One region of the Pseudomonas sp. TE9122 genome, then DNA from elsewhere that is predicted to be linked to it. Evidence: predicted binding sites of a transcription regulator. Region 1 holds the regulator's gene; the other holds the start of a gene.

Region 1 (15,249 bases):
TGATGAGCGTCCGCATCTGATGCGTGCCATGGGCAGTGCTTCCTACGACGGTGATGGCCTGGCGACTTACGCGAAACCGTTCGTCGAAAAGGGCGAGTTGGTCTCCTACATCCTCGGCACCTATTCCGGACGGAAACTGGGCATGCCGAGCACCGCCAACGCGGGCGGGGTGCACAACCTGTTCGTCACCCATGGCGACGAGGATCAGGCAGCACTGCTCAAGCGCATGGGCCGGGGATTGCTGGTCACCGAGTTGATGGGCCATGGCCTGAACATGGTCACCGGTGACTATTCGCGCGGCGCTGCGGGCTTCTGGGTGGAAAACGGCGAGATCCAGTTCGCCGTGCAGGAAGTGACCATCGCCGGCAACATGCGTGACATGTTCAAGCAGATTGTCGCAGTGGGTAATGATCTGGAACTGCGCAGCAACATTCGCACCGGGTCTGTGTTGATCGAGCGGATGACTGTCGCCGGCAGCTAAGCCGCGAATCCGCCAACAAAAAAAGGCGCGCCATCCGTTGTGGATGGCGCGCCTTTTTTATTCGCTTCGCACAAATCCCCTGTGGGAGCGAGCCTGCTCGCGAAAGCGGTGGATCAGTTGCAAATGTGCTGGCTGACACGGCGCATTCGCGAGCAGGCTCGCTCCCACAAATGAACAGCGCAAACTCGAACGCTTGTTTTGGTTCTCATTATCATATAATAATAAATCTCATTTCCGGACGAGTCACGGATCATGAGTTCTGCCTTGCACGAGCAGCCCTACCTCGAAAGCCGGCGCTGGATGAGTCGCCAGATCCGTTGCACGCTAAAGCCTGCAAGGAAGGCCGCGCGGTGATCGACGTCGCCCTGGAACACACCGACCTGTCGCGCAGCCAGCTGGAAGAGTTGCTCAACCCCGAGAAACTCACCGCCGGCGGCGTGTAAACCCCGCAACCGCTTTGGAGGCTCACCATGGAGCACTGGAAACGCACGATCGAACGGGCCAATCGCTGCTTCATGCTGGGCGAACTGATCGACGCCCGAGAGGCTTACCTGCAAGCCCTGGCCCTGGCGCAAGTGTTGTTCGAACGCTGGGCGGATGCCGACGAAGCGGTGGCGGCCTGCGTCGTCTCACATCACAACCTGGCTGACCTGCATCTGCGCCTGAACCAACCGGAGGAGAGCGCCGAATATCTCTGTGCCATCCATCAACGTTTGTTGCAGACCATGCAGGACGAGCGCTTGCGTCCGGCCCTGCGTGAGGCGGCGCTGCGCCAGAGCAGCAAGACCTATGTCGAACTGTTGAATTTCATCAGCGAGCACGGCGAATACCCACGCACCCAGCGCCTGCTGCATCCGGACACCGGCAATGCCCGCCGCGCCTCAACTTCTCATCAGTATGGAGTCCATTGAAATGGCTTTTACCTTGCCTGCCTTGCCTTACGCCTACGATGCCCTCGAGCCGCACATCGATGCGCAGACCATGGAAATCCATTACACCAAGCATCACCAGACCTACATCAACAACCTCAACGCCGCCGTGGAAGGCACCGAGTTTGCCGAGTGGCCGGTGGAAAAACTCGTCGCCAGCGTCCAGCAGCTGCCGGAAAAACTTCGCGCGGCGGTGATCAATCAGGGCGGCGGCCACGCCAACCATTCGCTGTTCTGGGAAGTGATGGTGCCCAACGGTGGCGGCAAGCCCGACGGCGCGCTGGCCAAGGCTATCGACGAGCAACTGGGCGGACTCGACAGTTTCAAGGAAGCGTTCACCAAAGCCGCGCTGACCCGTTTTGGCAGCGGCTGGGCGTGGCTGAGCGTCACCCCGGAGAAAAAACTGATCGTAGAAAGCAGCGGCAACCAGGACAGTCCGTTGATGAACGGCAACACCCCGATCCTTGGCCTCGATGTCTGGGAGCACGCTTACTACCTGCGTTACCAGAACCGTCGCCCGGAATACATCAACGCGTTCTACAACGTGATCAACTGGCCGGAAGTTGCTGCGCGCTATCAGGCCGCACTGGTTTAAGCCTTCAATAAAAACAATCAGGGCTGACTATGGGCACGGAAACACTGGCGATTGGCAGCGGGCGCATGTTTCGTTACGCGGTGGGTTCGCTGTTGCTGTTGGCGGGTATGACTTTACTGGTCGCCCACGCTTTGCAATGGCTGAATCTGGAACCGAGGCTGTTACGTGCCTTGCAGGGCGGTGCCATCTGCGCCTTGGGCACGGCGCTTGGCGCGGTGCCGGTGCTGGTGATCCGGCGCATGCCGCAGGCACTCAGCGACACCTTGCTGGGATTTGGTGCCGGGGTGATGCTGGCGGCGACGGCGTTTTCGTTGATCGTGCCGGGCATAGCTGCAGCTGAGAGCCTTGGCCTGACGCCGTGGGCCGCCAGTGGCCTGATCTGCTTTGGCATCCTGCTCGGTGCGTTCGGTCTGTATCTGGTGGATCGGCGCATTTGCGGTGCCTCGCCGGAGATGCTCGTCGGCACGTTGGAGCATCCGGTGATTCCACCGCGAATCTGGCTGTTCGTGTTCGCCATCATCGCGCACAACATTCCGGAAGGCATGGCGGTTGGCGTATCTGCCGGAGGCGGGATGGCGGACGCCGACAGTCTGGCGATGGGCATTGCGTTGCAGGATGTGCCGGAAGGACTGGTGATTGCTCTGGTGCTGGCCGGGGCGGGAATGTCGCGGGTCAGAGCGTTTCTGATCGGCGCGGCGTCGGGGCTGGTCGAACCGGTATTTGCGCTGCTGTGTGCGTGGCTCGTGAGTCTGGCTCAGGTGCTGTTGCCGTTGGGGCTGGCACTGGCGGCGGGGGCGATGTTGCTGGTGGTGACCCACGAAGTGATCCCGGAATCGCGCCGTCATGGGCATGACAAGCTGGCCAGTCTGGGCCTTCTGATCGGGTTTTGTCTGATGATGGTGATGGATACGGCGTTGGGGTGAATGGAGGCGAGGAACAGTGTCCCCGCCTCGAGGATTATTCACCTTCGTCGAAATACCTTTCGATCAGATCGACCAATGCGTCCATGGCTTCCTGAGCCTGTTCGCCTTCGGTGCTCAAATGGATCTTGGTGCCTTTACCCGCCGCGAGCATCATCATTGCCATGATGCTCTTGCCGTCGACAGTCGTTTCAGGTGTGCGTCCCACTCGGATCGTGCAGTCTGGATACTGACCCGCCACGCCGACAAATTTGGCCGATGCCCGGGCATGCAGGCCCAGCTTATTGATGATTTCGATTTCACGAGCAGGCATCGCGGTGTAAATCCTTTAGGTGAGGTCGCGGTGGCGAACCTGGACGTTCTTCAGGGTTTTCTGCAGGGCCTGACCCAGTCGTTCGGTCAGGTAGACGGAGCGGTGATGCCCGCCGGTGCAGCCAATGGCAATGGTGACGTAGGCGCGGTTGCTGGCGGCGAAGCGTGGCAGCCACTTGTTCAGGTAGGCGTAGATGTCCTGATACATTTCTTCGACATCCGGCTGCTGCGCCAGGTACTCGGCCACTGGGGCATCGAGGCCCGACTGAGCGCGCAGCTCCGGTTTCCAGTACGGATTGGGCAGGCAGCGCACGTCGAACACCAGGTCGGCGTCGACCGGCATGCCGCGCTTGAAGCCGAACGACTCGACCAGAAACGCCGTACCGGGCTCCGGTTGATTCAACAGGCGCAACTTGATGGTGTCGCGTAGTTGATACAGATTCAGACTGGTGGTGTTGATCTTCAGGTCGGCCAGATCGGCGATCGGACCGAGCAGGGCGGTTTCGTCGTGAATCGCCTCGGCCAGTGAGCGATTGGCGTTGCTCAGCGGGTGACGACGACGGGTCTCGGAAAAACGCTTGAGCAGGGTTTCTTCATCGGCGTCCAGGTACAGCACATCGCACTTGATATGCTTGGCACGCACGTCTTCGAGCAATTCAGGGAAACGTGACAGATGGCTGGGCAGGTTGCGCGCATCGATCGACACGGCGACCAGCGGCTGCGCCAGTTCCGTGTGAATCAGCGCCCGCTCGGCCAGTTCCGGCAGCAAACCGGCCGGCAGATTGTCGATGCAGTAGTAGCCGTTGTCCTCAAGGACATTCAGGGCGGTACTTTTACCCGAGCCCGAACGGCCACTGACAATGATCAAACGCATGATTAGTGCCCGTTCTGCTCGTCCAGTACGACCTGGTACAAGGCTTCATTGCTCGGAGCGCTGCGTAGCTTGTCGCGCACTTCCTTGCGGTCGAGCATGCTGGCGATCTGGCGCAACAACTCCAGATGCGCGTCGGTTGCGGCTTCCGGGACCAGCAATACGAACAACAGGTCCACCGGAGCGCCGTCGATGGCGTCGAAATCGATCGGGGCTTCGAGGTGCAGCAGGGCGCTCACTGGCCCCGCGCAGCCCTTGAGGCGGCAGTGGGGAATGGCGATGCCGTTGCCAAAACCGGTGGAGCCGAGTTTTTCACGGGCGATCAGCGCCTCGAAGACATCCTGCATCGCCAGATCCGGCACTTCGCGGTGGATCAGGTTGGCAATCTGTTCGAGGGCTTTTTTCTTGCTGCCGCCCGGCGCGTTCACTTGGGAACGGCCGGGGGTCAGGATGGTTTCAAGTCGGATCATGGATAGGGGTGTTAACGACCGGTCGCGCCCTGGAGGAGGCTCTGGGTCTTTTCCTTATGCTTTTTGAGTTGGCGATCCAGCTTGTCGGTAAGTGAGTCGATCGCAGCGTACATGTCGGTATCTTCTGCGTTTGCGACCACTTCACTGCCGGGAATATGCAAGGTGGCTTCGATCTTCTGTTTCAGCTTTTCGACGCACATCGTGACCTGCACGTTGGTGATCTTGTCGAAATGTCGCTCCAGTCGCTGGAGTTTTTCCTCGATGTAGGAACGCAGAGGTTGGGTCACTTCCAGTTGGTGTCCACTGATGTTGACTTGCATACAGCTTCTCCTTCGTTGCCAGTGCATAAAGCGGCAGGCCGAAAAGCCTGCCACTGGAACGCTGTAACGTGGCTTACATCAACCGCTTGCGTTCGCTCGAAGGCGCGATTCCGAGGGATTCGCGGTACTTGGCGACGGTGCGGCGAGCCACCTGAATGCCTTGTGCCTCCAGTAAACCAGCGATCTTGCTGTCACTCAACGGCTTTTTCTGATTTTCCGCAGCGACCAGTTTCTTGATGATCGCGCGGATCGCCGTGGACGAGCATTCGCCGCCTTCGGAGGTGCTGACGTGGCTGGAGAAAAAGTATTTCAGCTCATAAATACCGCGCGGGGTATGCATGAATTTTTGTGTGGTCACCCGGGAAATCGTCGATTCGTGCATGCCGACCGCTTCGGCGATGTCATGCAATACCAACGGCTTCATTGCTTCGTCGCCGTATTCGAGGAAGCCGCGCTGATGTTCGACGATCTGCGTGGCCACTTTCATCAGGGTTTCGTTGCGGCTCTGCAGGCTCTTGATGAACCAGCGGGCCTCCTGCAACTGGTTGCGCATGAAAGTGTTGTCGGCGCTGGTGTCGGCACGCTTCACGAAACCGGCGTACTGGGCGTTGACGCGCAGGCGAGGCACCGATTCCTGGTTCAGCTCGACCAGCCAGCGCTCGTTGTCCTTGCGCACGATCACGTCGGGAATGACGTATTCGGCTTCGGTCGACTCGATCTGTGAGCCGGGACGCGGATTGAGGCTCTGCACCAGTTCGATGACCTGGCGCAGCTCGTCTTCCTTGAGCTTCATGCGCCGCATCAACTGGCTGTAATCGCGGCTGCCGAGCAGGTCGATGTAATCGGCGACCAGACGCTTGGCCTCGGTCAGCCACGGCGTCTTCGCGGGCAGCTGGCGCAATTGCAGCAGCAGGCATTCGCTGAGGTTGCGGGCGCCGATACCGGCGGGCTCGAATTGCTGGATGCGATGCAGGACGGCTTCGATTTCGTCGAGCTCGATGTCCAGTTCAGGGTCGAACGCTTCAAGAATTTCTTCGAGTGTTTCGTCCAGATAGCCCTGATTGTTGATGCAGTCGATCAGGGTCACGGCGATCAGGCGATCGGTGTCGGACATCGGTGCCAGGTTCAGTTGCCAGAGCAGATGACTCTGCAGGCTCTCGCCGGCCGACGTGCGAGTGGTGAAATCCCACTCATCGTCATCGCTGCTGGGCAGGCTGCTGGCGCTGGTCTGGTAGACGTCTTCCCAGGCAGTATCCACTGGCAGTTCGTTGGGGATGCGCTCGTTCCAATCGCCATCCTCGAGGTTATCCACCGTCGGGGCGGTTTCCTGGTAGGAGGGTTCCTGGATTTCGGCGGGCTTCTGTTCGGCGTTGTCGGCCAGCGGATCGGCGTTGTCGAAGTCGTCGCCTTCTTCCTGGCGCTCGAGCATCGGATTGGATTCCAGAGCCTCCTGGATCTCCTGTTGCAGGTCCAGGGTCGACAATTGGAGCAGGCGGATGGCCTGTTGCAGCTGCGGTGTCATCGTCAGCTGCTGGCCCATTCTCAAGACTAGCGATGGTTTCATGGCAGGGGCTTAACACCTTATTCGCCGGCGCTTTGCGCCATCCACTACAGGGCGCCGAAGCGCCAAACTTAAGCAAATTATATGCCTGAAACTGAAGTGTTTGCCTAGAGCGCTGTAACAATTAAAGCGGATAAATGCGCCTTGAATCGATACAGCGCTGTCGCGCTTACAGGCGGAACTCGTGACCCAGATACACTTCCTTGACCAGATCGTTGGCCAGGATGGTCTCGGCATCGCCTTCAGCGATCAGTTGACCGTCGTTGACGATGTAAGCGGTTTCGCAGATATCCAGCGTCTCACGCACGTTGTGGTCGGTGATCAGCACACCGATGCCCTTGGCCTTGAGGTGATGGATGATCTGCTTGATGTCGCCGACCGAGATCGGGTCGACACCGGCGAACGGTTCGTCGAGCAGGATGAACTTGGGTGCAGTGGCCAGGGCGCGAGCGATTTCCACCCGGCGACGCTCACCGCCGGACAGGCTCATGCCGAGGTTGTCGCGGATGTGGCTGATGTGGAATTCCTGCAGCAGGCTTTCCAGCTCCTTGCGACGACCGGCCTTGTCCAGCTCCGGGCGGGTCTCGAGGATCGCCATGATGTTGTCGGCGACCGACAGTTTACGGAAGATCGACGCTTCTTGCGGCAGATAGCCGATACCGGCCTTGGCGCGGCCGTGCATCGGCTGGTGGCTGACGTCCAGATCATCGATCAGCACACGGCCCTGATCTGCCTGCACCAGGCCAACGATCATGTAGAAGCACGTAGTCTTGCCGGCGCCGTTCGGACCGAGCAAGCCGACGATCTGCCCGCTGTCGATCGACAGGCTGACGTCACGCACGACCTGGCGGCTTTTATAGGCCTTGGCCAGGTGCTGAGCTTTCAGAGTTGCCATTACTGGGATTTCTCTTCGGTTTTCTTCTTCGGCTGGATCACCATGTCGATGCGCGGACGCGATTCGGTGACCTTGCTGCCCGTGGCGCGACCGGCGCTGGCCAGCTTCTTCACGGTGTCGTAGACGATTTTTTCGCCCTGGGTGACGTTGTTATCCTTGTCGATAACCTTGGCCTTGTCGATCAGCACCACCCGGTTCTGCTGGGCGTGGTATTGAATCGTCACGCCGTAGCCCTTGACCGGGTTGGCGTCGCCCTGGGTCTGCAACTGCTCGAAGTAAGCCAGGTTGCCTACCGAGGTCACCACGTCGATGTCGCCATTGGGCGCGCGCGTCATGGTCACGGTGTTGCCTTTAACGATCATCGAGCCCTGGGTAATGATCACGTCACCTTTATAGGTGGCGATGCCATTCTTGTCGTCCAGTTGGGCGTCGTCGGCCTGAATGCGGATAGGCTGCTGCTGATCGTTCGGCAGGGACCAGGCGCTCGCGCTTCCCAGTGCTGCGCCCAGACTGAGCAAAATAGGGAGGGTTTTAACGAGCCTCATACTGTCCTCTTACGTTCGATTGCAGGTGTATCCTGCTGTCCTTCAGGTACGCTTTCATTCCGACGCCAGTCGATACGCCGCCAGCGCCCTCGATTCTAACGGGTTGCGCGGTCTGCGCATATTCTTGCTGCGGGAACACGGTCATGCGGGTGCTGGTGATCAGGGTGCCGCGCTTTTTCTCGTCGGTGCGCTGTACGCGGACCGAATCGATCAATTCAACTTCGGTGCCGCCCGAATTAACTTCGCCGCGCTCGCTGGTCACGTGCCACGGGAAGTCGGTGCCGCGATACATGTTCAAGTCAGGCTTGGTTACCAGAGTGACATCGGTGGCCTTGACGTGCTCGGCCTTGTCGGAGGTCATCTCGTACTGCACCTTGCCGTCGGGCAGGTACTGAATGGTGTGCGTGTTGGTCGCGTACCAGTCGATCGGATTCTCGGCGGCCGAGACCGGCGGCTTGTCGAGGAAGCGCTCAGGGCTGATGTTCCAGTAGCCCACCGCAGCGAAAATCGCCGCGATGCAGCCGAACAGCAGGAAATTGCGAAACTTTTTGCTAAACATGGTCAGGCTCACAGGTACGCGGCGTTGGCCGCTTCGAGGCGGCCCTGGGCGCGCAGGATCAATTCGCAGAATTCGCGGGCGGCACCTTCGCCGCCACGGGCGCGGGTAACGCCGTGGGCGTGTTCGCGGACGAAATCGGCAGCGTTGGCCACCGCCATGCCCAGCCCTACACGGCGGATCACCGGCAAGTCTGGCAGATCGTCACCGAGATAGGCGACTTCTTCATAGCTTAGGCCCAGTTGCGCGAGCAGACCGTCGAGTACCACCAGTTTGTCCTCGCGCCCCTGAAACAGATGCGGGATGCCGAGGTTTTTCGCGCGGCGCTCGACCACCGGGGTCTTGCGACCACTGATGATCGCCGTCTGCACGCCGGCATTCATCAACATCTTGATGCCCTGGCCGTCGAGCGTGTTGAAGGTCTTGAACTCGCTGCCGTCTTCGAGGAAGTACAGGCGCCCGTCGGTGAGCACCCCGTCGACGTCGAACACTGCCAGTTTGATCGCTTTGCCGCGTTGCAGCAGATCGTTGCTCATTACATGACTCCTGCGCGCAGCAGATCGGAGAGGTTGAAGGCGCCGATCGGGCGATCCTCCTCGTCGACGACTACCAGGGCGTTGATTCGATGGTCTTCCATGATTTTCAGGGCTTCGGCGGCGAGCATGTCGGGCCGGGCGGTCTTGCCGTGTGCAGTCATCACCTGGTCGATGGTGGCGCTGCGGATGTCGATGGCGCGATCCAGCGTGCGGCGCAAATCACCGTCGGTGAAGATCCCGGCGAGCTTGCCATCGGCCTCAATAATAGCGGTCATGCCCAGACCCTTGCGGGTCATTTCCATCAGCGCGTCCTTGAGCAGGGTACCGCGTTGTACCTGCGGCAGCTCCTGTCCGGCGTGCATGACGTTTTCGACTTTCAGCAGCAGGCGACGGCCAAGGGCACCGCCCGGATGCGAGAACGCGAAATCTTCAGCGGTGAAACCACGCGCTTCCAGCAGGGCCACGGCCAGGGCGTCGCCCATGACCAGCGCGGCCGTGGTCGAAGAGGTCGGTGCCAGATTCAGCGGGCAGGCTTCGTGCTCGACATGCACATTGAGATTGACCTCGGCAGCCTTCGCCAATGGCGACTGTGGATTGCCGGTGACGCTGATCAGCTGGATACCCAGGCGTTTGATCAATGGCAGCAGCGTTACGATTTCGTTGGTCGAGCCGGAGTTCGACAGGGCCAGAATCACATCGTCGCGGGTGATCATGCCCATGTCGCCGTGGCTGGCTTCGGCCGGATGCACAAAAAACGCCGGAGTGCCGGTGCTGGCCAGGGTGGCGGCGATCTTGTTGCCGATGTGCCCGGATTTGCCCATGCCGACTACGACCACACGGCCCTTGCTGGCCAGAATCATCTCGCAAGCGCGTACGAAATCGGCGTCGATATGGGCCATCAAGCCTTGGACGGCTTCCACTTCGAGGCGGATGGTGCGTTGTGCCGATTGAATCAGGTCGCGGGTTTTGCTCATGTCAGAATCGTATGGGCCGATGAAAAGGCGGCGATTATAGCGGGTATGTGGCAAAGCCTCACGCAAGTTCGACGTGCTTTGTCATTACTGGTTACCAAAACCCTCTGAAAGTCGCTCAGGCCCTCTTCAGTCGGCGATCTTGGCCGGGTTCTCGCTTGGGCGCTCAGCCTTTGCAGTGATATAGTTCGCCGCCAGTTCGGCCTGCCCGGGATGCAGGTGTTTCCGAGGAAAGTCTGGCATCCCAGTGAGAGGCTGCATCGCAAGGAGTTTAGATGAGTGCCGATAACGCCTACGCGGTCGAGCTGAAGGGAGTCTCCTTCAAGCGCGGTGCGCGGAGCATTTTCAATAACGTCGATATCCGCATCCCGCGCGGCAAGGTCACCGGCATCATGGGGCCTTCCGGCTGCGGCAAGACCACGCTGCTGCGCCTGATGGGCGCGCAGTTGCGGCCGTCCGGCGGCGAAGTCTGGGTCAACGGGCAGAACCTGCCGACGCTGTCGCGCAGTGATCTGTTCGATGCGCGCAAGCACATGGGCGTGCTGTTTCAGAGCGGTGCGCTGTTCACCGACCTCGATGTGTTCGAGAACGTGGCCTTTCCGCTGCGGGTGCACACGCAACTGCCGGAAGACATGATTCGCGACATCGTCCTGCTGAAATTGCAGGCCGTGGGGCTGCGTGGCGCCATCGACCTGATGCCGGACGAACTGTCCGGCGGCATGAAGCGCCGCGTGGCGCTGGCCCGGGCGATTGCCCTCGATCCGCAGATTCTCATGTACGACGAGCCCTTCGTGGGCCAAGACCCGATCGCCATGGGCGTGCTGGTGCGCCTGATCCGCCTGCTCAACGATGCACTGGGAATCACCAGCATCGTGGTCTCGCACGACCTGGCGGAAACCGCGAGCATTGCCGACTACATCTATGTCGTGGGCGATGGTCAGGTGCTGGGGCAGGGCACGCCGGATGAGCTGATGAATTCGGATGACCCGCGTATCCGTCAGTTCATGACCGGTGATCCCGATGGCCCGGTGCCGTATCACTTTCCAGCGACGGATTACCGCGCAGATCTTCTGGGGAAGCGTTGATGCGCAGAATTTCATTGATGGAACGCGTGCGTCGGTTCGGCGAATCGGCGATCGACGCGGTCGCGGTGTTTGGTCGGGCGACCCTGTTTCTGTTTCACGCCCTGCTGGGCCGTGGCGGTATCAGCGGTGGTTTCGGCCTGTTGGTCAAGCAGCTGCATTCGGTCGGCGTCATGTCGCTGGTGATCATCGTGGTCTCCGGCATTTTCATCGGCATGGTCCTCGCGCTGCAGGGCTTCAGCATTCTTTCCAGCTATGGTTCAGAGCAGGCTGTAGGGCAGATGGTCGCCCTGACGCTGCTGCGTGAACTGGGGCCGGTGGTCACGGCGTTGCTGTTTGCCGGGCGGGCCGGTTCGGCGTTGACCGCAGAGATCGGCAACATGAAATCCACCGAGCAGCTGTCCAGCCTGGAAATGATCGGTGTCGATCCGCTCAAGTACATCATTGCCCCGCGCCTGTGGGCCGGCTTCATTTCCCTGCCGGTGCTGGCGATGATTTTCAGCGTCGTCGGCATCTGGGGCGGTTCGTGGGTCGCAGTCGACTGGCTGGGCGTTTATGAAGGCTCGTACTGGGCGAACATGCAGAACAGCGTGAACTTCACCAGTGATGTGCTCAATGGCGTGATCAAGAGTGTCGTTTTCGCCTTTGTCGTGACCTGGATCGCCGTATTCCAAGGCTATGACTGTGAACCCACTTCCGAGGGAATCAGTCGTGCCACCACCAAGACCGTGGTGTTTGCCTCGCTGGCAGTGCTCGGTCTGGACTTTATTCTGACCGCTTTGATGTTTGGAGATTTCTGATGCAAAACCGCACCCTGGAAATCGGTGTCGGCCTGTTCCTGCTGGCAGGGATCCTGGCTTTGCTGCTGCTCGCCTTGCGCGTCAGCGGCCTGTCTCCGACTTCGTCCACCGACACTTACAAGTTGTATGCGTATTTCGACAATATCGCCGGTCTGACGGTCAGAGCCAAAGTGACCATGGCCGGTGTGACCATCGGCAAGGTCACCGCAATCGATCTGGATCGCGACAGCTTCACCGGTCGGGTCACGCTGCAAGTGGATAAAAAGGTCGACAACCTGCCGGTCGATTCGACTGCATCTATCCTCACCGCGGGTCTGCTGGGCGAGAAATACATCGGTATCAGCGTCGGCGGTGAAGACACCCAGTTGAAAGACGGTGGAACCATCCACGACACGCAGTCGTCACTGGTACTGGAAGACCTGATCGGTAAATTCCTGCTCAATACCGTTAGCAAAGACGCCAAATGAGGAGCTTTTGAATGATCTCTATCTTGCGACGTGGCCTGTTGGTGTTGCTCGCGGCCCTGCCGTTGATGGCTAACGCTGCACCGGGGCAATCGGCTCATGACCTGATTCAGGACACCACGAACCGGATGCTTGCCGACTTGCAGGCAAACAAAGAGAAGTACAAGCAGGATCCGCAGGATTTCTATGCGGCGCTCAACAACATTGTGGGGCCAGTGGTGGATGCCGAGGGCATCTCCAAAAGCATCATGACCGTGAAGTATTCGCGCAAGGCCACGCCTGAGCAGATGCAGCGCTTTCAGGAAAACTTCAAGCGCGGTCTGTTCCAGTTCTATGGCAACGCTCTGCTGGAATACAACAACCAGGGCATCACGGTTGACCCGGCCAAAGACGAATCGGGCGACCGCACCAGCGTCAACATGACCGTCAAGGGCAGCAATGGCGCGATCTATCCGGTGCAGTACACGCTTGAGAAGATCAGCGGCGAGTGGAAGCTGCGCAACGTGATCATCAACGGCATCAACATCGGCAAGCTGTTCCGTGACCAGTTCGCCGACGCCATGCAACGCAATGGCAACGATCTGGACAAGACCATCGATGGCTGGGCCGGTGAAGTGGCCAAGGCCAAGCAGGAAACCGACAAAGCCGCCGCGAAGCCAGCGCAATGAGTGAGGCGGCAGTTCGTATGAGTGATGTCGACGAGCTGGTGCTCAGCGGCGTGCTGGATTACCGCACCGGGCCTGAGCTGCGCAAGGAAGGGCAGGCGCTGATCAAGTCGAGCAAGGCGTCGGCGCTGGTCATCGATTGTTCGGCGGTGCAGAAGTCCAGCAGCGTCGGCCTGTCGTTGCTGCTGTGCTTCATGCGCGATGCCCAGGCGGCCGGCAAGGCCGTCAGCATCCGTGCGATGCCTGAAGACATGCGCGAAATCGCTCAGGTCAGTGAACTGACCGAGCTGTTGGCGCAACCCTGAACCATCATCTACAAAGAAGCCCCCCGTCAGAGTCCTGCGTTGCGGGGTTCGCAGGCGCGGGGCTTTTTTGTATGATGTCCGACCCGTGCGCACAGGGCGCCGATTGAGGTTGAGCATGCAGGCCGTAGAAGTGAAGAGCTTCCTTGAAGGAAAGCTGCCAGGAACGCTGGTAGAAGTTGAGGGCGAAGGCTGCAACTTCCAGCTGAACGTGATTAGCGATGAACTGGCGGCGTTGAGCCCGGTGAAGCGTCAGCAGCAGGTCTATGCCCATTTGAACCCATGGATCACCGATGGCAGCATCCATGCGGTCACTATGAAATTTTTCAGCCGCGCGGCCTGGGCCGAGCGCACCTGAGCCCTAGGGCGTCGAGATACTAATGGATAAATTGATTATTACCGGTGGCGCTCGTCTTGATGGCGAGATCCGCATTTCCGGCGCGAAGAACTCCGCCCTGCCGATTCTGGCCGCGACCTTGCTGTGCGATGGCCCGGTCACCGTTGGCAACCTGCCGCACCTGCACGACATCACCACCATGATCGAGCTGTTCGGGCGCATGGGCATTGAGCCGGTAATCGACGAGAAGCTCAGCGTCGAAATCGACCCGCGCACCATCAAGACCCTGATCGCGCCGTACGAACTGGTGAAAACCATGCGTGCGTCGATCCTTGTGCTCGGCCCGATGGTCGCGCGTTTCGGTGAAGCCGAAGTCGCACTGCCTGGCGGTTGCGCCATCGGTTCGCGTCCGGTCGACCTGCACATCCGCGGTCTGGAAGCCATGGGCGCGGTCATCGACGTCGAAGGCGGCTACATCAAGGCCAAGGCACCTGAAGGTGGTTTGCGCGGCGCGCACTTCTTCTTCGACACCGTCAGCGTGACCGGTACCGAGAACATCATGATGGCCGCTGCTCTGGCCAAGGGCCGCAGCGTGTTGCAGAACGCCGCGCGCGAGCCTGAAGTAGTCGACCTGGCGAACTTCCTCAATGCCATGGGCGCCAAGGTTTCCGGCGCCGGCACCGACACCATCACCATCGATGGCGTCGAGCGGCTGGGTTCGGCTTTCTACAAAGTCATGCCTGACCGTATCGAAACCGGCACCTATCTGGTCGCTGCTGCCGTGACCGGTGGCCGCGTCAAGGTCAAGGACACCGATCCGACCATTCTCGAAGCGGTACTGGAAAAGCTCCGTGAAGCCGGTGCGGAAATCACCTGCGGTGAAGACTGGATCGAGCTGAACATGCACGGCAAGCGCCCGAAGGCGGTCAACGTGCGCACCGCGCCGTACCCGGCGTTCCCGACCGACATGCAGGCCCAGTTCATCTCGCTCAACGCCATTGCCGAAGGTACTGGTGCGGTGATCGAGACGATCTTCGAAAATCGTTTCATGCACGTGTACGAGCTGCACCGCATGGGCGCGCATATCCAGGTTGAAGGCAACACTGCCATCGTCACCGGTATCGAGAAGCTCAAGGGCGCGCCAGTCATGGCCACCGACCTGCGCGCATCGGCCAGTCTGGTGATCTCGGCGCTGGTTGCCGAAGGCGACACGCTGATCGACCGCATCTACCACATAGACCGTGGTTACGAGTGCATCGAAGAAAAACTGCAAATGCTGGGTGCCAAGATCCGTCGCGTTCCGGGCTGATCGCTGCATCGGGACACAGGGACGTGTCCACTGAATTCGTTTCGAGTCTAGGGTGTACGCACCCTCGATGTGTGTCCGGCGCCGATTGCGACCGGGCATGAGTACCTTGATAAGGACTGACGTTTCCCATGTTGACCATCGCACTGTCCAAGGGCCGCATCCTTGACGACACTCTGCCGCTTCTCGCTGAAGCGGGCATCGTGCCGACCGAGAATCCGGACAAGAGCCGCAAGCTGATCATTCCCACGACCCAGGACGACGTGCGTCTGCTGATCGTGCGTGCCACCGACGTGCCGACCTATGTCGAGCATGGCGCGGCCGACCTCGG
Region 2 (15,249 bases), 4.0 Mb from region 1:
CTGCCCGTTCGTCGGCCTCGAACGCATCTCCCAGCCCTGACAAAAATCTTCTGTGAAATGTGGTTATGTGGCGAGGGGATTTATCCCCGCTGGACTGCGAAGCAGGCCCAAATCTGACCAAGCCGTATACAAACATGGGGCCGCTCCGCGACCCAACGGGGATAAATCCCCTCGCCACAGGTCACCTGCCAATCTCCAGTTTTTGTCAGACAAAAATCCCCCCAATCAGGCCCGCCAAGCCGCTGAATCGCATCAGTAACGCCGGTAACACCGCCCGCGTAACAAGGCGGTAACACACGCAATTGACTTCCTGTTGGCTCATCACGACTATAGGCGTCCCGCTGCCGCCAACCCGGCATGAACGGGCGCAATCCAGGCCTTTCAAAGCACGACACAAGACCGTGCGCCTGAGTAGATGAAGAATCACGCGCGTGACTCGCAGCAGTTTCCAGAGCGCCTGAACGAGGATTTTTTACATGCCAGCCATCACCCTGACCACGCTCCAGAGCCTCAAGCAGAAAGGTGAAAAAATCACCATGCTGACCTGCTATGACGCGACCTTCGCCCACGCCTGCAACGAGGCCGGTGTCGAAGTGCTGCTGGTCGGCGACTCCCTGGGCATGGTCCTGCAGGGGCACGACAGCACCCTGCCAGTGACCACGGCGGAAATGGCCTATCACGTCGCCAGCGTCAAGCGTGGCAATGGCGATGCCCTGATCCTCGCCGACCTGCCGTTCATGGCCAACGCCACCCTCGAACAGACCATGAACAACAGCGCCATGCTGATGCAGGCCGGCGCGCACATGGTCAAGGTTGAAGGTCAGCTGTGGCTGGCGGAGTCGATCCGCCTGCTCGCCGAGCGCGGTGTGCCGGTGTGCGCGCACATGGGCCTGACGCCGCAAGCAGTGAACATTCTCGGTGGCTATAAAGTGCAGGGCCGCAATGAGAACCAGGCGCGGCAGATGCGTGCCGATGCGATCGCGCTGGAGCAGGCCGGTGCGGCCATGCTCTTGCTCGAGTGCGTGCCGAGCGAACTGGCGGCAGAAATCAGCCAGGCCGTGGGCATTCCGGTGATCGGTATCGGTGCCGGCAACGCCACCGACGGCCAGGTACTGGTATTACACGACATGCTCGGCCTGTCGATCAGCGGCCGCGTACCCAAATTCGTCAAGAACTTCATGCAAGGTCAGGACAGCATCCAGGCCGCGCTGAAGGCTTACGTCAGTGAAGTCAAAGCCACCACGTTTCCCGGCATCGAACACGGATTCTCTGCATGAACACCGTCAAAACCGTACGCGAACTGCGTGCCGCCGTCGCCCGCGCGCGCAGTGAAGGCAAGCGCATCGGCTTCGTGCCGACCATGGGCAACCTGCACAGCGGCCACGTCGCATTGATCACCAAAGCTACCCAGCGAGTGGATTTCGTCGTCGCGAGTATTTTCGTCAACCCGCTGCAATTCGGCGCCGGCGAAGACCTCGACAAATACCCGCGCACTCTCGCCGCCGATCAGGAAAAGCTCCTCGAAGCCGGTTGCGACCTGTTGTTCGCGCCGACGGTTGAAGAGATGTACCCGGACGGCATGGCCGGCCAAACCCGGGTCAGCGTGCCGCAATTGTCCGAAGGCCTGTGTGGTGCCAGCCGTCCGGGGCACTTCGAAGGTGTGGCGACGGTGGTCAGCAAGCTGTTCAACATGGTCCAACCGGACCTGGCGATCTTCGGCCAGAAGGATTACCAGCAACTGGCGGTGATCCGCGCACTGGTGCATGACCTGAACATGCCGATCCAGATCATCGGCGAGCCGACCGTACGTGCGGCGGACGGCCTGGCGCTGTCGTCGCGCAACGGCTTCCTCAATGAAGATCAGCGCGCCGTGGCGCCGGTGGTCTACCGCGTGCTGAGCACTATCGCCGAAGCGATCAAGCAAGGTGAGCGTGATTACCCGGCGCTGATCGCTGCGCAGTTGCAGGTGCTGGAATCAGCGGGGCTGCGTCCGGATTATCTGGAAATCCGTCATGGCCTGACCTTGCGTCCGGCGACGGCGGAGGATCGCGATCTGGTGATTCTCGCGGCGGCGTTCCTCGGCACCACGCGGTTGATCGACAACCTGCACCTGAATCTCGATAGCCCGATTTAAGCAAGCAACGAATTTCCCTGTGGGAGCGAGCCTGCTCGCGAAGGCGGTGTATCAGCGACTTATAAGTTGCCTGACACCACGCCTTCGCGAGCAGGCTCGCTCCCACATGTGTTTCCGGTGCATGCCGGTTGGGCGAAAGTCTTCCGGGCACCTCCGTTTGTCGGCCAGATTCCTTTGCGGATGTTAAAAAAGTACAGGGATCTGGTCAGACAAAGTCAAGACAGAACGCAGCGCGAGGTTTACTGTATTCGCCCTGTGTCCAGATCTCGTGTCGACGCAGTTGATCCCATGCGCTAAAAACCCGTGGTTGATCTGTACCGTGTTCAAAAGGCCGTTCAAGTAAAAAGGAAAACCGCAGCGATGGCGTACTACCGCACTCCTCACGACGTTACCGCTCTGCCCGCCTGGCAAGCGTTGAAAGATCACCGCCAAGCCATGCAGGATTTCAGCATGCGCGAAGCCTTCAACGCCGATCCGCAGCGTTTCAATCAGTTCACCCTCAGTAGCTGCGGTCTGTTTCTCGACTATTCGAAGAATTTGATCAACGCCGAGACCCGCAACCTGCTCGTGGGCCTGGCCAATGAAGTCGATCTGAAGGGCGCGATCAAAGCGTTGTTCGACGGCGAAATCGTCAACGCCTCCGAAGGCCGCCCGGCACTGCACACCGCCCTGCGCCGCCCGGTCGGCGACAAGTTGTCAGTCAACGGCGTCAACGTGATGCCGGAAGTGCACAAGGTGCTGAACCAGATCACCGATCTGGTCGGCCGCATTCACGATGGCTTGTGGCGTGGCTACACCGAGAAGCCGATCACTGACGTGGTCAATATCGGTATCGGTGGTTCGTTCCTCGGTCCTGAGCTGGTCTCCGAAGCGCTGCTGTCCTACGCGCAGAAAGGCGTACGTTGCCACTATCTGGCAAACATCGACGGCAGCGAATTCCACGAGCTGACGCAGAAACTGCGCGCCGAGACCACGCTGTTCATCGTTTCGTCGAAGTCGTTCAACACTCTCGAAACGTTGAAAAACGCGCAGGCCGCACGCGCCTGGTACCTGGCGCAGGGCGGTTCGGAAGCCGAGCTGTATCGCCACTTCATCGCTGTGTCGAGCAACAACGCCGCCGCTGTGGCTTTCGGTATCCGCGAAGAAAACATCTTCCCGATGTGGGACTGGGTCGGCGGGCGCTACTCCCTGTGGTCGGCGATCGGTTTGCCGATTGCGCTGGCCATCGGCATGTCCAACTTCAAGGAACTGCTGTCCGGTGCCTACACCATGGACCAGCATTTCCAGACCGCGCCGTTCGAACAGAACATGCCGGTGCTGCTGGCCCTGCTCGGCGTCTGGTATGGCAACTTCTGGGGTGCGCAAAGCCACGCGATCCTGCCGTACGACCACTACCTGCGCAACATCACCAAGCACTTGCAACAGCTGGACATGGAGTCCAACGGCAAGAGCGTGCGTCAGGACGGCACCTCGGTGTCGACCGATACCGGCCCGGTGATCTGGGGCGGCGTCGGCTGCAACGGTCAGCACGCTTATCACCAGTTGCTGCACCAGGGCACCCAATTGATCCCGGCCGACTTCATCGTGCCGATCGTCAGCTTCAACCCGGTTTCCGACCATCACCAGTGGCTGTACGCCAACTGCCTGTCGCAGAGCCAGGCGCTGATGCTCGGCAAGACCCTGCCGGAAGCTGAAGCCGAACTGCGCGACAAAGGCATGGGCGAAGACGACGTGCGCAAACTGGCGCCGCACAAGGTGATCCCGGGCAATCGTCCGAGCAACACCCTGGTGGTCGAACGCATCAGCCCGCGTCGCCTCGGCGCGCTGGTTGCGATGTATGAGCACAAAGTGTTCGTGCAAAGCGTGGTCTGGGGCATCAACGCCTTCGACCAGTGGGGCGTAGAACTGGGCAAGGAATTGGGCAAAGGCGTCTACAACCGCCTGGTCGGCAGCGACGAGACCGTGGCTGACGATGCCTCGACTCAAGGCCTGATCAACTACTTCCGCGGGCGCCATCGCGGCTGATAACAGCCTTCGGGCACAACGCTGTTCTCGTGTGGGAGCGAGCCTTCTCGCGAAAGCGGTTCTTCATTCAACACCTTCGTTGACTGACATTCCGCCTTCGCGAGCAGGCTCGCTCCCACAGTTGTTTTGGCACATGACTTGAACCTGTGCAGCGCTCGGCGCATCTTTATTCGTGTCGCACCACAAGAATAAGGAACCGTCATGTTCGATATCAGCACGTTCCCCAAAGCCGATGCCGTGCGCCAGGCCGCTCAGTTGAGCCAGGACGAGTATCGGCGCCTGTACCGCGAATCGATTGAACACCCCAGCGCCTTCTGGGCCGAGCAGGCCACGCGTTTCCTCGACTGGAGCACGCCGTGGCAGACCGTTCAGCGCTATGACCTGAAAACCGGAGAAGCCGCCTGGTTTGCCGGCGGCAAGCTCAACGTCAGCTACAACTGCATCGACCGTCACCTCAAGCAACGCGGCGAACAGACCGCCCTGCTCTGGGAAGGCGACGACCCAGCCGAATCGGCGCAGATCACTTACAACAAACTCCATCACCACGTCTGCCGTTTGGCCAACGTGCTGAAAAGCCGTGGCGTAAAGAAAGGCGACCGGGTGTGCATCTACATGCCGATGATCCCCGAAGCCGCCTACGCCATGCTCGCCTGCGCGCGAATCGGCGCGATTCATTCGGTGGTGTTCGGCGGATTTTCCCCGGATTCCCTGCGTGATCGAATTCTCGACGCCGACTGCCGTACCGTGATCACCGCCGATGAAGGCGTGCGCGGCGGCCGCTTCGTGCCGCTGAAAAACAACGTCGACAAAGCCCTGCAAAGTTGCCCGAACGTCAGCACCGTGGTGGTGGTAGAGCGCACTCAGGGCCAGGTCGACTGGGTCGAGGGCCGTGACCTGTGGTACCACCAGGCGGTGCGCGAGGTCAGCGACGACTGCCCGCCGGAACCGATGGACGCCGAAGATCCGCTGTTCATCCTCTACACCTCCGGCAGCACCGGCAAACCCAAAGGCGTGCTGCACACTACCGGCGGCTATCTGCTGCAAGCGGCGATGACCTTCAAGTACGTGCTCGACTACCGCGACGGCGAAGTGTTCTGGTGCACCGCAGACGTCGGCTGGGTTACCGGCCACAGTTACATCGTCTACGGGCCGCTGGCCAACGGTGCGACCACACTGATGTTCGAAGGCGTGCCGAGCTACCCGAGCAGTTCGCGCTTCTGGCAGGTCATCGACAAGCACAAGGTCAACATTTTCTACACCGCACCCACCGCCCTGCGCGCGCTGATGCGCGAAGGCGCCGGACCATTGAAGGAAACTTCGCGCGCCAGCCTCAGATTGCTCGGCAGCGTCGGTGAGCCGATCAACCCGGAAGCGTGGGAATGGTATTTCAATGCCGTCGGTGAACAGCGCTGCCCGATCGTCGACACCTGGTGGCAGACCGAAACCGGCGGCATCATGCTCAGCCCGCTGGTCAGCGCGCAACGGATCAAACCGGGGTGCGCGACGCAACCGATGTTCGGCGTGCAACCGGTATTGCTTGACGAAGCCGGCAAGGAAATCAAAGGCGCCGGCAGCGGCGTGCTGGCGATCAAATCCAGCTGGCCGGCGCAGATTCGCAGCGTCTACGGCGATCCGCAGCGGATGATCGACACCTACTTCAAGCCCTACCCCGGCTATTACTTCACCGGCGACGGCGCCCGCCGTGACGAGGACGGCGATTACTGGATCACCGGACGCATCGACGACGTGATCAACGTTTCCGGCCACCGCATCGGCACCGCCGAAGTGGAAAGCGCCCTGGTGCTGCATGACAGCATCGCCGAGGCCGCCGTGGTCGGTTATCCCCACGACGTCAAAGGCCAGGGCATCTACGCGTTCGTCACGCCAATGAACGGCACCGAGGCCAACGAAGAGCTGAAGAAAGACCTGCTGGCGCATGTCAGCAAGGAGATCGGCAGCTTCGCCAAACCGGACCTGATCCAGTGGGCGCCGGCATTGCCCAAGACCCGTTCGGGCAAGATCATGCGGCGGATTCTGCGCAAGATTGCCTGCAATGAGCTCGACAGCCTTGGCGATACTTCGACTCTGGCTGATCCAAGTGTGGTGCAGGACCTCGTTGATAAACGGCTCAATACTTGAGAGCTGCAAGTTTCTAGCTACAAGCTGCAAGCTAAAGCGGTCCGCGCAGCTTTTCGCTTTTAGCTTGCAGCTAGAAACTTGCCGCTTGTAGCTCCCCGACTGCTAAGCTTCGCGTTTTTTCAGCAAGGCGCCCGCATGTCTTCCTTGAATCAGGCGCTGCGCGCCGCCCTCGATCAACGCCAGGACCTGCTCGCTGCGCTGCACAGCCAGGGCACCGATTGCTATCGGCTGTTCCATGGCAGCCAGGAAGGTGCCGGCGGCCTGACCATCGACCGCTACGGCCCGCAACTGCTGGTGCAGAGTTTTCACCAGACGCTCGAACGTGACGACCTGCTGCAACTGCACGCCATGGTCAACCAGACCCTGGGCTTCGACAGCCTGCTGGTCTACAACGACCGCTCCCGTGGCAACTCGCGGATTGATCGCGAGGACAGCGTCTATAAAGCCGATGACGCCGCACTGGCGGATCTGGTCGGTCATGAATGGGGCCTGAACTACCGCGTGCGCGGGCGTCATGCCGGGCAGGATCCGCTGCTGTTCCTCGACCTGCGCAACACCCGTGGCTGGGTCAAGGATCATGCGCAAGGCAAAAGCGTGCTCAACCTGTTCGCTTACACCTGTGGCGTTGGTCTCAGTGCTGCGGCAGGCGGTGCGCGCGAGGTGTGCAACCTGGACTTTGCCGAAGGCAATCTGGCGGTCGGTCGCGAGAATGGATTGCTCAACCCGCAACTGCCGGAGATGCAATTCATTCAGTCCGATTACTTTCCGGCGATCCGCCAGCTCGCCGGCCTGCCGATCAGCCAGCGGCGCGGGCAGAAGCTGCCGAGCTATCAGCGCCTCGAACAGCGCCAATACGATCTGGTCCTGCTCGACCCGCCGGCGTGGGCCAAAAGTGCGTTCGGCACCGTCGATCTGCTGCGCGATTATCAGAGCCTGCTCAAACCCGCGCTGCTGGCCACCGCCGACAATGGCGTACTGATCTGCTGCAACAACCTGGCGAAAGTCAGCATGGACGACTGGCGCGAACAAGTGCTGCGCTGCGCCGAAAAGGCCGGCCGCCCGGTGCGCGAATGGAGCGTGATGACCCCGGGTGCGGACTTCCCCTCGCGGGACCAGCAGCCACCGTTGAAGACGCTGATTTTGCAGCTCTAATCCCTCAAGCATGAGCGATTACATTTCCCTGTGGGAGCGAGCCTGCTCGCGAAAGCGCAGTGTCAGTCGACTTGTTTTTCACTGAACCAGCGCATTCGCGAGCAGGCTCACTCCTACAATGGGTATCTGTTCCTACAGAAATTTCTGAACAATCCTGTCCCACATCAAGCACTTCGGAACCAGAATCGCGTGCCATACTCCAAGGCACTCCGATTCAGACAGATGAAGCCGCACATGCCCAAAGGATTGATTCGCGCGATTGGCGCACTGCTGACAGCCCTGGCCCTCTACAGCCTGCTGGGGTTTCTGATCCTGCCGGGCATTGCCTTGCGCGTGGCCAACCAGCAACTGGCGAACTACGCGACGGTGCCGGCGCATCTGCAGCGCATCGAACTCAACCCCTTCAGCCTTGAGGTCACCCTGTGGGGGCTGGTCATCGGCGAGCCGGGCAAGGAGCAGGTCGGCTTCGATCGCCTCTATGCCAACCTGCAAATCGACAGCCTGTGGACCAAAGCGCTGCATCTGTCCGACATCGAACTGGACAAACCCAAAAGCGAAATCCTCTTCGCCAAGGACGGCAAGCTCAACCTGCTGGGCCTGTTCAACGTGCCGCCGAGCGAGCCGACACCCGCCGATCCCGACGCCAAGCCATTCCCGCTGCGTATCGACAACATCAAACTGGCCGGCGGTGTGGTGCATTTCGAGGATATGCGGCCCAGCGAGCCGATCGAATTTCTTTACGACGACCTCAGTTTCGAGCTGAAAAACCTCAGCACTTTGCCCGAGGACAGCGCCGACATGACCCTCGTCGCCATCGGCCCCGCTGGCGGGAGGATCGACTGGACCGGCAATTTCAGCCTGATCCCGTTCACCTCCGAAGGCACCCTGAAAGTCACCGATGGCCAGATGAAATCCTTCTGGCCCTACGTGCGTGACGCCGTGCCGCTGGTGCTGGAAAACGGCGTGGTCAGCCTCAGCACCGAGTACAAACTCAACCTGTCGAAACAGACCGAACTGCTGCTGAACAACGTCGCGGTGAGCATTGCGCCGTTCGCCATCAAGGCTCCGGACGGACGTCCGCTGGCCAGGCTCGAACGCCTCGACGTCAGCGAAACCTCGCTGGACCTGGCCAAGCAGCAAGTGGTGGTCGGCAAGATCCGCAGCAACAAACTGGAAACCTGGGCGGCGCTGGAAGCCGACGGCCAACTGGACTGGCAGAAGCTGTTCGCCAGCCAGCCGTCGAAACCGGCTGCCAAAGCCGCTGCCGAACCGGCGGATACACCGGCCGCCGCCGACTCGCCGAAACCTGAGCCAAGCGCCCCGAGCAAGCCATGGCAGGTGCTGGTCAAGGATGTGCAACTGCGCAACTACACGGTCCATCTCGCTGACCGCTCGGCGCAACCGGCGGTGGCGCTGGACATCACCCCGCTGAACGTCGACCTGCGGGATTTCGACAGCCTCAACGGCTCGCCTTTCAAGCTCAAACTCGACAGCGGCCTGGGCAAGCAAGGCAAGATCAGCGCCGACGGCACGGTCAATCTGGCCCCGGTCAACGCGCAGCTGAACGTGAAAACCCAGGACGTCGACTTGCGTGTCGCGCAGTCCTATATCAACCCGTTCATTCGTCTGGAACTGCGCAGCGGCATGCTCGGCAGTGACCTCAAGGTCAACCTGAAAAGCACCGAACCACTGGCCCTCAGCGTCACCGGCCGCGCGCAGATCGATCAACTGCACACCCTCGATACGCTCAAGACCCGCGATTTTCTCAAATGGCAGCAAGTAGTGGTCGACGGCATCAACTATCAGCACGGCGACAGCCTGTCGATCGACAAGGTCAACCTGTTGCAGCCGTATGTGCGCTTCATGATCAACGACGATCGCACCACCAACGTCGACGACCTGCTGATCCCGCAACCGGCCGACAGCGGTGCCAAACCTGCCGGAGCCAAACCGCCCGGCAAGGACAAACCACTGGGCATTCACATCGGTGCGATTGCGATCAACGACGGCTCGGCCAACTTCGCCGACTTCAGCCTGACGCCGAATTTCGCCACCGCCGTGCAGCAGCTCAACGGTCAGATCGGCACCATCGACAGCCGTCAGGCAAAACCGGCCAGCGTCGATATCAAAGGCAAGGTCGACCGCTATGCGCCGGTGACCATCAAGGGGGCGGTCAATCCGTTCGACCCGATGGCCAGCCTCGACATCGCCACCAGCTTCAAGCGCGTCGAACTGACGACCCTGACGCCCTACTCCGGCAAATTCGCCGGCTACCGCATCCGCAAGGGCCGGCTCAACCTCGATCTGCACTACCTGATCACCAAAGGCCAGCTGAAAGCCGAGAACAAAGTCGTCGTCGAGCAGCTGCAACTGGGCGAGAAGGTCGACAGCCCTGATGCAGTGAGTCTGCCGCTGAAACTGGCGATCGCCCTGCTCAAGGACGTCGACGGCAAGATCTCCATCGAATTGCCGGTGACCGGCGACCTGAATAATCCACAGTTCAGCGTGATGCCGATCGTCTGGCAAACCCTGCGCAATTTGATCGTCAAAGCGGCCGCAGCACCGTTCAAAATGATCGGCGGGCTGGTCAGTGGCGGCGGCTCCGAAGACCTCGGCACGGTGTCCTTCGCGCCGGGCTCCAGCGATCTGAGCAAAGACGCCGAAACGGCGCTGGTGAAACTGTCGCAGGCACTCAAGGAACGTCCGGCGCTGCGCCTGGAAATCGAAGGCACTGCCGCGAAGAGCAGCGATGGGCCACTGCTCGCCGAACAACGTCTGGAACGCGAATATCAGTACAACTACTACAAGATGCTCCAGCGCCGTGGCGACAAAGTCCCGGCCCAGGCCTCGCTGTTGCAAGTGCCCGAAAGCGAGAAAGGCGCGTTGCTCGAAGGCATCTACCGCACCCGCTTGAAAACCCAGCCACCGGCTGAATGGAAAGACCTGGGCAAGGAAGAACGCACGGCGAAAATGCGCCAGGGCGTGATCGCATTCTGGAGTGGCAGCGACGTGCTGTTGCGACAGTTGGGCCAGGACCGCGCCAGCACCATCAAGGATTACCTGGTCGACAAGGGCAAGCTCGAGGATGACCGCGTGTATTTCATCGACGCCAACCTCGGCGAGGCCGAAAGCGATGGCCGCGTGGTCACGCAAATGCACCTGGATGCCGAATGACCGTGCGTAACTGGTTGATGGCGCTCGCTCTCACGTGCGCCGCCGGCCATGCGTCGGCTTCGGATACATTGCGCTGCGGCAGCCAATTGATCAGCCTCGGCGACCGCGCCAGCGAAGTGCTGCAAAAATGTGGTGAGCCGGTCAGTCGCGATGTGCTCGGCTACAAGCGCAGTGCCAATCGCCGCGAAGAGTTTCAGGTCGAGGAATGGACCTACGGGCCGAACAACGGCATGTACCAGTACCTGCGCTTTGAAGGTAATCGCTTGAGGCAGATCAACAGCAAACGCGGTAACTAAGCCGAACGAAATTCACCCTGTGGGAGCGAGCCTGCTCGCGAATACGGTCTGTCTACTGACGAACTTGTCGGCTGACACTACGCATTCGCGAGCAGGCTCGCTCCCACATTGGTATTGCCCAAAATAGAACAGGCCCCGACACAAGTGCCGGGGCCTGTAATGGTCACATCCGTGTGACCGTTCGCATGAACTCTAAAGTTGCGGCAGACGTATTGCTCGGCCCGTCTGTCGCGTCTTCTCCCGGTTCAGGCGAGAAGTCTTGCCTTACTCGGCTTTCAGGCCGTCAGCAGAAACTGCTTTAACGCCTTTGATCTTTTTGGTGATCGCGACAGCGGTAGCTTTCTGAGCATCTGTTACTGCTACGTCAGAAGACAGGGAAACTACACCTTTGTTGGTTTCGACTTTGATGTCGGTGCCTGGAATACCTTTTTCGGTAACCAGATCGCTTTTCACTTTGGTGGTGATCCAAGTGTCGGAAGTAGCTTCTTTAGCCTTGGTAACTTCACCGGCAGCCAGAACCATTGGCGCTTGGGTAGCCTGAGCGGACTGGGCGAAAGCGCCACCAGCCATGGTCAGGGTCAGAGCGGTAGCAGCGGCAGTGATAGCGAACTTCTTCATACGAGTAACTCCTGTTTTTACTGGAAGTCTGCTGTAACGCTTGTCAGCAGGGTTACCGGAGATATTGCGAACGCTGTGCCAACTTTTTCGACCGCATAAAATCGTTTAAAAACAAACAGTTATGAAAAACGCTGATTTTCATTTTCATGCAAAATGCATGACGTGCGTGAAAATCACATGCAAGTTGCGGTTTTTTGGAAAGTTCATAAGCTGCTGAAATTATTGGAGCTTTTAAAAACCGTTGCGTAATAAAAAGCTCCGCAATTGCGGAGCTTTTTAAGTTGCAGGTGCGTGTCAAACGCCCGGGCAGCTCGTAGTTGTATATTCTTTCGAGCCGGAGAACTTACAGGTCCAGCCAGTGGTAGGACTGCGTGTCAGCGTTACGGTCTGGCCGAGAACAGGCGCTGGAGCGTTGAGCAGCGTACAAGTAATAGTACCCGTCCCATCGGCGACTTTTCCGGAGGCCGCCAACGTGCAATTCTGCGTGGCCGCTGTGCCGCCGTTCACGTTGGTAATGCTCGGGTCAGTCGATCCGGCATTGATCACGTCTTCAAAATTGACCTTAAGAGCTGATGCTTCCGCAATCCCAGCGGTCACCTTCGACCGCGCCTGATACTTCGAATACTGCGGCAGGGCGATAGTCGCCAGAATGCCGATGATCGCCACGACGATCAGCAGCTCGATCAATGTGAAACCTTGTTGTTTTTTCATAGACACGCTCCATGCATGAGTCGAAATCTCATGATCTGAACAAGGCTCAGCACAGCCCATGCCAACGCCTTTCAGGCCCCGCCTGCTGGGCGCGCGCAATCGCCTGCGCCGTTTCCTACAACCCGCAACCGCACTATCTGACACTTTTTGTCACCTGCACCGGCCGTGTTTGGCGCTGTCACTTGACTAGGCTATAAGTCATGAACGGCAAGCGTGCGGAATCCCCATGAATGACATCGCTCTGAGCGGTCTGGCCAAGCAATTGGTCCAGGCCGAACTGCTCACGGAAACAAGCGCCCGGCAATCCTGGGCGCAGGCCCAGCGCAATCGCGTGTCGCTGGTCAATTACCTGGTGCACAACAAACTGGTCAACAGCCGGCAAATTGCCGAGATCGCCTCGGAACATTTCGGCATGGCCCTGCTCGATCTGCATTGCCTCGACAAAGAGACTCAGCCCAAGGGTCTGGTCAGTGAGAAACTGGTTCGCCAGCACTGCGCCCTGCCCCTCTGGCGGCGCGGCAACAAACTGTTCGTGGGCCTTTCCGACCCAAGCAATCAGCAGGCGATCAGCGACATCCAGTTCAGCACCGGCCTGAGCACCGAAGCGATTCTGGTGGAGGACGACAAGCTCAGCGACGCCATCGACAAGTTCTTCGACAGCCATGCCTCGGGCCTGGAGGAAATGGCCGATGTCGATCTCGACGGCCTCGACGTCGAGTCCATTGATGACAACAAACAGGACGTGATCGGCGGCCTCGATGCCGACGACGCCCCGGTCGTACGTTTTGTGCACAAGATGCTGCTCGATGCGATCAAAAGCGGCTCTTCCGACCTGCATTTCGAACCCTACGAAAAAAACTATCGGGTGCGCATGCGCACCGACGGCATGCTGCGCGAGGTGGCCAAGCCGCCGATCCAGTTGGCCGGGCGCATTGCCGCGCGCTTGAAGGTAATGGCCAGTCTGGATATCTCGGAACGGCGCAAACCTCAGGACGGCCGCATCAAAATGCGCCTGTCGAAAAGCAAATCCATCGATTTTCGCGTCAACACCCTGCCGACTCTGTGGGGCGAAAAAGTAGTGATCCGGATTCTCGACCCGTCCAGTGCACAAATGGGCATCGATGCACTGGGTTACGAAGCCGAACAAAAAGCCTTGTACCTCGCCGCGCTGAAACAGCCGCAAGGGATGATTCTGGTCACCGGCCCCACCGGCTCCGGTAAAACCGTGTCGCTGTACACCGGGCTGAATATCCTCAACACCGTCGACATCAACATTTCCACCGCCGAAGACCCGGTGGAAATCAACATGGAAGGCATCAACCAGGTCAACGTCAATCCCCGCCAAGGGCTGGACTTTGCCCAGGCGCTGCGCTCGTTTCTGCGTCAGGACCCGGACGTGATCATGGTCGGCGAGATCCGCGATCTGGAAACCGCCGAGATCGCGATCAAGGCCGCGCAGACCGGCCACTTGGTACTGTCGACCCTGCACACCAACAGCGCGGCGGAAACCCTCACGCGCCTGCACAACATGGGCATTCCCGGTTTCAACATCGCCACCTCGGTCAGCCTGATCATCGCCCAGCGTCTGGCGCGCAAATTGTGCGCGCACTGCAAGCGGCCGCTGGAAATCCCCCACGAAACCTTGCTCAAGGAAGGCTTCCCTGAGGAACGCATCGGTCATTTCACGATCTACGAGCCGGTCGGTTGCGATCACTGCAACGGCGGTTACAAAGGACGCGTGGGGATTTATGAAGTGGTAAAGAACACACCGGACCTGCAACGGTTGATCATGGCCGAGGGCAATTCGCTGGAAATCGACATCCAGATGCGTCGCGACGGTTTCGCCGATCTGCGCACCTCCGGGCTGCACAAGGCCATGCAAGGCATCACCAGCCTTGAGGAAATCAACCGGGTCACCAAGGATTGAACATGGCGGTCAAGGCAGCAAAAGTCAGCGTTTACGCCTGGGAAGGCACGGACCGCAAAGGCAGTAAAGTCAGCGGCGAGTTGAGCGGACAGAACCCCGCACTGATCAAGGCGCAGCTGCGCAAACAGGGGATCAACCCGGGCAAGGTGCGCAAGAAATCCGCGTCCCTGCTGAGCTTCGGCAAACGCATCAAACCGCAAGACATCGCCCTGTTCACCCGGCAGATGGCAACCATGATGAAGGCCGGTGTACCGCTGTTGCAGTCCTTCGACATCATCGGCGAAGGCTTCGAAAACCCGGCCATGCGCAAACTGGTCGACGAGGTCAAACAGGAGGTCGCGGCCGGTAACAGCTTCGCTACGGCCCTGCGCAAGAAACCGCAATACTTCGACGAGTTGTACTGCAACCTGGTCGACGCCGGCGAACAGTCCGGTGCCCTCGACACTTTGCTCGAACGGGTCGCGACCTATAAGGAAAAAAGCGAAGCGCTCAAGGCCAAGATCAAAAAAGCCATGACTTACCCTACTGCGGTGGTGCTGGTGGCGGCGGTGGTGACCGGCATTCTGCTGGTCAAAGTGGTGCCGCAGTTCCAGTCGGTATTCTCCGGGTTCGGCGCCGAACTGCCGGGCTTTACCCTGATGATCATCAGCCTGTCGGAGTTCATGCAGCAGTGGTGGTGGGCGATTCTTTTTGCGCTGGTGGCAGCGTTTTTCGGCACTCGCCACGCGTTGAAGACATCCCAGGCCCTGCGCGACCGTCGCGATGCCTGGCTGCTGAAGCTGCCGCTGGTGGGCACCTTGATGTACAAGTCCGCCGTCGCCCGCTTTGCCCGCACCCTGTCGACCACTTTCGCAGCCGGTGTGCCGCTGGTGGAAGCGCTGGATTCGGTCGCCGGCGCCACCGGCAATGTGGTGTTCAAGCGCGCGGTGCTGCGCGTGCGGCAAGACGTCTCGACCGGCATGCAACTGAATTTCTCCATGCGCAGCACCGGTGTGTTTCCCAACATGGCGGTGCAGATGACCGCCATCGGCGAGGAATCGGGCGCGCTGGATGACATGCTCGACAAGGTCGCC

The links. The regulator sigma-54, encoded in region 1, starts transcription at its own class of promoters, with help from an activator protein. The targets are predictions, from matches to a motif close to ANTGGCATNNANNTTGCTNT.
Region 2: ACZ9BE_RS20140 (pilin) is a predicted target of sigma-54. The motif match lies at 12,296-12,315, and genes of this name have one in related genera.

The regions. Positions count from the first base shown of each region.
Region 1 covers NZ_JBWBQI010000001.1:467,434-482,682, forward strand. The annotation lists partial or broken gene pmbA (metalloprotease PmbA) at 1-481, shown strand, start outside; partial or broken gene ACZ9BE_RS01945 (FagA protein) at 734-814, shown strand; gene ACZ9BE_RS01950 (hypothetical protein) at 799-924, shown strand; gene ACZ9BE_RS01955 (hypothetical protein) at 952-1,392, shown strand; gene ACZ9BE_RS01960 (superoxide dismutase) at 1,394-2,005, shown strand; gene ACZ9BE_RS01965 (ZIP family metal transporter) at 2,035-2,928, shown strand; gene ACZ9BE_RS01970 (HPr family phosphocarrier protein) at 2,963-3,238, opposite strand; gene rapZ (RNase adapter RapZ) at 3,254-4,111, opposite strand; gene ptsN (PTS IIA-like nitrogen regulatory protein PtsN) at 4,114-4,578, opposite strand; gene hpf (ribosome hibernation-promoting factor, HPF/YfiA family) at 4,590-4,898, opposite strand; gene ACZ9BE_RS01990 (RNA polymerase factor sigma-54) at 4,972-6,462, opposite strand; gene lptB (LPS export ABC transporter ATP-binding protein) at 6,629-7,354, opposite strand; gene lptA (lipopolysaccharide transport periplasmic protein LptA) at 7,354-7,899, opposite strand; gene lptC (LPS export ABC transporter periplasmic protein LptC) at 7,886-8,458, opposite strand; gene ACZ9BE_RS02010 (KdsC family phosphatase) at 8,467-8,991, opposite strand; gene ACZ9BE_RS02015 (KpsF/GutQ family sugar-phosphate isomerase) at 8,991-9,965, opposite strand; gene ACZ9BE_RS02020 (ATP-binding cassette domain-containing protein) at 10,238-11,047, shown strand; gene mlaE (lipid asymmetry maintenance ABC transporter permease subunit MlaE) at 11,047-11,844, shown strand; gene mlaD (outer membrane lipid asymmetry maintenance protein MlaD) at 11,844-12,311, shown strand; gene ACZ9BE_RS02035 (MlaC/ttg2D family ABC transporter substrate-binding protein) at 12,323-12,976, shown strand; gene ACZ9BE_RS02040 (STAS domain-containing protein) at 12,973-13,278, shown strand; gene ACZ9BE_RS02045 (BolA family protein) at 13,394-13,633, shown strand; gene murA (UDP-N-acetylglucosamine 1-carboxyvinyltransferase) at 13,656-14,921, shown strand; gene hisG (ATP phosphoribosyltransferase) at 15,050-15,249, shown strand, end outside.
Region 2 covers NZ_JBWBQI010000001.1:4,464,995-4,480,243, forward strand. The annotation lists gene folK (2-amino-4-hydroxy-6-hydroxymethyldihydropteridine diphosphokinase) at 1-40, shown strand, start outside; gene panB (3-methyl-2-oxobutanoate hydroxymethyltransferase) at 477-1,277, shown strand; gene panC (pantoate--beta-alanine ligase) at 1,274-2,134, shown strand; gene pgi (glucose-6-phosphate isomerase) at 2,495-4,159, shown strand; gene acs (acetate--CoA ligase) at 4,361-6,298, shown strand; gene ACZ9BE_RS20120 (class I SAM-dependent rRNA methyltransferase) at 6,434-7,450, shown strand; gene ACZ9BE_RS20125 (DUF748 domain-containing protein) at 7,673-10,624, shown strand; gene ACZ9BE_RS20130 (DUF2845 domain-containing protein) at 10,621-10,920, shown strand; gene ACZ9BE_RS20135 (BON domain-containing protein) at 11,185-11,538, opposite strand; gene ACZ9BE_RS20140 (pilin) at 11,833-12,249, opposite strand; gene pilB (type IV-A pilus assembly ATPase PilB) at 12,476-14,176, shown strand; gene ACZ9BE_RS20150 (type II secretion system F family protein) at 14,179-15,249, shown strand, end outside.